DNA from 2 places in the Streptomyces sp. NPDC005794 genome. Region 1 is predicted to be linked to the other one. Evidence: riboswitches for the same ligand, from Rfam matches in the RefSeq annotation. Region 1 holds a riboswitch; the other holds the start of a gene.
The links. A riboswitch is a leader RNA that binds a small molecule or an ion and turns the genes downstream of it on or off. The one in region 1 is predicted to bind S-adenosylmethionine.

Region 1 (2,193 bases):
CCAGGCGATCGGGGTCGCCGACCCGAAGATGGCACCCATCGTGGCCGGTGTGCTGGCGGACCGGGGGAATTCGGCGCTCGTCTTCCGGGGCGACGACGGCCTCGACGAGCTGACCACCACGGCGACCTCGCGGGTCTGGACCGTCCGTGACGGCACCGTCCGCGAGGAGCCCTTCGACCCGCGCGACGTCGGCCTGGACCTGGTTCCCGTCGAGGCGCTGCGCGGCGCGGACTCCTCGTACAACGCGGATGTCGCCCGCCGGCTGCTCGACGGGGAGACCGGTGCCGTACGCGACGCCGTACTGCTCAACTCGGCTGCCGCGCTGGTCGCGCTGGATCCGGGCGAGGGCACGCTGAACGAGCAGCTCGCGGACGGGATCGCCCGGTCCGCGGCGTCGATCGACTCGGGCGCGGCCAAGCGGGCGCTGGAGCGGTGGGTGGCGGCCAGCAACGCCTGAGGGAGCACGTGAGCAAGGGCGCAGTCCGGATCGCGGACTGCGCCCTTGCGCGTCGCCGAGGGTATGGCAAGATACTGCGCAGGTCATGAGTGACAGCGACTACGGCCCCGGCCCGCTGTCCGGCAACCCTCCGTCCGTGGCGGGGTGCCCCGGGTGAAGACCAGGCCGCAGGCAGCGAGGTCTGTGGCAAGCGCGGGCCCCTCGGCATCGTTGGATGCCACCCCTTGGGGTCCTGGTCCCAGGGAGCCTCTTGTGAGCAAGCGAATGCGATAGGGCGCGACGCCCTCCTCCGCACACCCCTTTTTCTTTCTTTTCCCGCGCTGCCGCGTCCTGTCGGGTCGCCGGCGCGAGGATTTCGCCTGCCTCTTACGGGAGTTCGCCATGTCTGTCTCCACCGCTGCCGTCAACCAGTCCATTTGTGCCCCGCTGCCGGTTCTGGGTGCGGATGTCACCGTTCCGCTGGTGACGGGCGGAGATGTCACCTATGCCGCCCTCGACTACGCGGCCAGTGCCCCGGCTCTCCAGCGGGTGTGGGACGACGTGGCCGCCTACGCCCCGTACTACGGCAGCGTGCACCGCGGTGCCGGATATCTCTCGCAGCTCTCCACCGACCTGTTCGAGAGCAGCCGGGTGACCGTCGCGGAGTTCCTCGGCTGCCGCGCGGACGACCAGGTGGTCTTCACCCGCTCGACGACCGACTCCCTCAACCTGCTGGCCGCTACGCTGCCCGCGGACTGCCAGGTGTTCGTGTTCGAGACCGAGCACCACGCCTCGCTGCTGCCCTGGCGCGACGCCCGGGTGACCTACCTCGACGCCCCCCGTACCCCGGGCCAGGCGGTCGCCACGCTGGAGCGTGCCCTGGCAGGCCGTGAACCCCACGGGCCCGCGCTGGTCTGCGTCACGGGTGCCTCCAACGTCACCGGTGAGCTGTGGCCGGTGAAGGAACTGGCCGCCACGGCCCACGCGCACGGAGCGCGGATCGTGCTCGACGCCGCGCAGCTGGCGCCCCACCACCCGGTGGACATCGCCGAGCTGGACGTCGACTGGGTCGCCTTCTCCGGGCACAAGCTGTACGCCCCCTTCGGCTCGGGTGTCCTCGCGGGCCGGGCCGACTGGCTGGTGGACGCGGAGCCGTACCTCGCGGGCGGCGGCGCCTCCCGTAAGGTCGCCCGGCGCACGGACGGCGGTGTGGACGTCGAGTGGCACACCACCGCGGCCCGGCACGAGGCCGGATCGCCCAACGTCATCGGCGTCTACTCCATCGCTGCCGCATGCAAGGCCCTGACCGAGGCCGGATTCGACCGGCTGGTCGCGCGGGAGCAGCAGCTGGTGACCCGGGTCCGTGAGGGGCTCGCCGCGGTCCCCGAGGTCAAGGTGCTCTCTCTGTTCGGCGACGACGCCCCGAGGGTCGGCGTCATCTCCTTCGTGGTCGAGGGGTGGAACAGCTCGCACTTCGCCGCGGCGCTCTCCGCCGAGTACGGCATCGGGGTGCGCGACGGACTGTTCTGCGCCCACCCCCTGGTGCGGACCCTGCTGGGCAGCGAGCCGCAGGAGCCGGGCGAATGCGGCGCGCCGGAGGCGGCCCCGGGGGAGAGGTCCCTCAACGCCATCCGGGTGAGCTTCGGCGCCGGCACGCCGGACGAGCACATCGAGCGGTTCCTGGGCGCGGTCCGGGAACTGGTGAGCAAGGGCGCCCGCTGGAGCTACCGCACCGAGGAGGGCCGCTGCGTGCCCGA
Region 2 (2,193 bases), on a different contig from region 1:
GCTGGCGGCGGCGAGGCCCGCGTCGCGGAACGCGTCCAGGCTGGGCCGGATCGTCGCCGACAGGCCGGTCGTCGGTGCGACCGCGTCGAGCGTCTTCAGTCCGTCGCCGGTGTTCAGGACGACGGTGGTCAGCGTCGGGTCGAGCAGACCGGCGTCGATCAGCTTCTTCGTCACGCCGACCGTCACCCCGCCCGCCGTCTCGGCGAAGATGCCCTCGGTGCGGGCCAGCAGCTTGATCGCGTCGACGACCTGCTCGTCGTCGACGTCCTCCACGGCACCACCGGTGCGGCGGGCGATGTCCAGGACGTACGGCCCGTCGGCCGGGTTGCCGATCGCCAGGGACTTGGCGATGGTGTTCGGCTTCTGCGGGCGCACGACGTCGTGGCCGGCCTTGAAGGCGGTGGAGACCGGGGAGCAGCCCTCGGCCTGGGCGCCGAAGATCTTGTACGGCTTGTCCTCGACGAGGCCGAGCTTGATCAGCTCCTGCAGCCCCTTGTCGATCTTCGTGAGCTGCGAGCCGGACGCGATCGGGATCACGAGCTGGTCGGGCAGCTGCCAGCCGAGCTGCTCGCAGATCTCGTACGCCAGCGTCTTGGAGCCCTCGCCGTAGTACGGACGCAGGTTGACGTTGACGAAGCCCCAGCCCTCGCCGAGCGGGTCGCCGATGAGCTCCGAGCAGAAGCGGTTGACGTCGTCGTAATTGCCCTCGATGCCGACTAGTTCACCGCCGTACACCGCGGCCATGACGACCTTGCCCTGCTCCAGGTCGTGCGGGATGAACACGCAGGACCGGAAGCCGGCGCGGGCCGCGGCGGCGCCCACCGCACCGGCGAGGTTGCCGGTCGAGGAGCAGGAGAGGGTGGTGAATCCGAAGGCGCGGGCGGCCTCGACGGCGATGGCGACGACGCGGTCCTTGAAGGAGTGCGTCGGGTTGCCCGAGTCGTCCTTGACGTACAGACCGCCGGTCACGCCCAGCTCACGGGCGAGGTTGTCGGCCTTGACCAGCTTCGTGAAACCGGGGTTGATGTTGGGCTTGTCCGCGACGTCGGAGGGGACGGGCAGCAGCGGCGCGTAGCGCCAGATGTTGTTCGGGCCCTCGGCGATGCGCTTCTTCAGCTCTTCGGGGGAGCCGCTCGGCAGGTCGTACGCCACTTCGAGCGGCCCGAAACAGGACGCACAGGCGAAAATCGGACCGAGCTCGAAACGCTCGCCGCATTCGCGGCAGGAAAGCGCCGCGGCGGGACCGAGGTCCACGGCGGAAGAATCGGTGTTCGCTGCAACTGTCTGCACGGCCATGATGGCGGAGGCCCTTTCTCCTCATCTTCCTTGCGACGTATTTCGCCACAAGACGGAATTGGCACCTTCCCCACCGTGACCTCGCGGTCGGCAGGAGGGTTGCCGGGACTTCAACGGGCCGTTCCCTCAGTCCCTCTGGATGAGCGCTATGGCACCGGACCATGGATCCGGGCGTTTATTCGCGGACCGACCCCGACATGCGAGGGTCATCCGCGTTGTTCAAGACTGTAACCGAAGCACTGGACGGTTGAGATAGTCGTCCGAACCGCGAGATGGATCACATACAGGGAGTATCGACCGTGCTGGAAGAGGTGGAACGCTGGCTGACCAGGCGTTCCTGGTCTGCTGCCGACCGCCCGATCGACCGGCTGACGGCCGCGCGGGCGAGGGATCCGCACCGCTCGCGCGTGAGCGTGGTGCTGCCGGCGCTGAACGAGGAGGCGACGGTCGGCGCGATCGTCGCGGAGATCCGGCGCGAGCTGATGGCGAAGGTCCAGCTCGTCGACGAACTGGTGGTGATCGACTCCGGATCCTCCGACGCCACCTCCGAGGAGGCGCGGCGGGCCGGCGCCCGGGTCGTGCACCGGGACGCGATCCTGCCCCGGATCCCCGCCCTCCCCGGCAAGGGCGAGGTCCTGTGGCGCTCACTCCTGGTGACCAGCGGAGAGATAGTCTGCTTCGTCGACGCGGACCTCAAGGATTTCTCCGCGGACTTCGTCTCCGGGATCGTCGGCCCGCTGCTCACCGACCCTTCGGTACAGCTCGTCAAGGCCATGTACGACCGGCCGCTGGGAGAAAGCGCAGGCCAGGGCGGCCGGGTCACCGAGCTGGTGGCGCGCCCACTGCTCAATCTGCACTGGCCACGGCTGGCCGGCTTCGTCCAGCCGCTGGGCGGCG

Region 2: it holds a riboswitch for S-adenosylmethionine, as region 1 does, so the genes downstream of both, thrC (threonine synthase) here and ACFYQ5_RS32615 (aminotransferase class V-fold PLP-dependent enzyme) in region 1, are expected to answer to the same signal.

The regions. Positions count from the first base shown of each region.
Region 1 is NZ_JBIAIN010000028.1:7,705-9,897, forward strand. It holds gene trpD (anthranilate phosphoribosyltransferase) at 1-457, shown strand, start outside; SAM riboswitch class IV at 539-656, shown strand; gene ACFYQ5_RS32615 (aminotransferase class V-fold PLP-dependent enzyme) at 839-2,193, shown strand, end outside.
Region 2 is NZ_JBIAIN010000010.1:83,360-85,552, reverse strand. It holds gene thrC (threonine synthase) at 1-1,296, opposite strand, end outside; SAM riboswitch class I at 1,315-1,442, opposite strand; gene ACFYQ5_RS17900 (glucosyl-3-phosphoglycerate synthase) at 1,596-2,193, shown strand, end outside.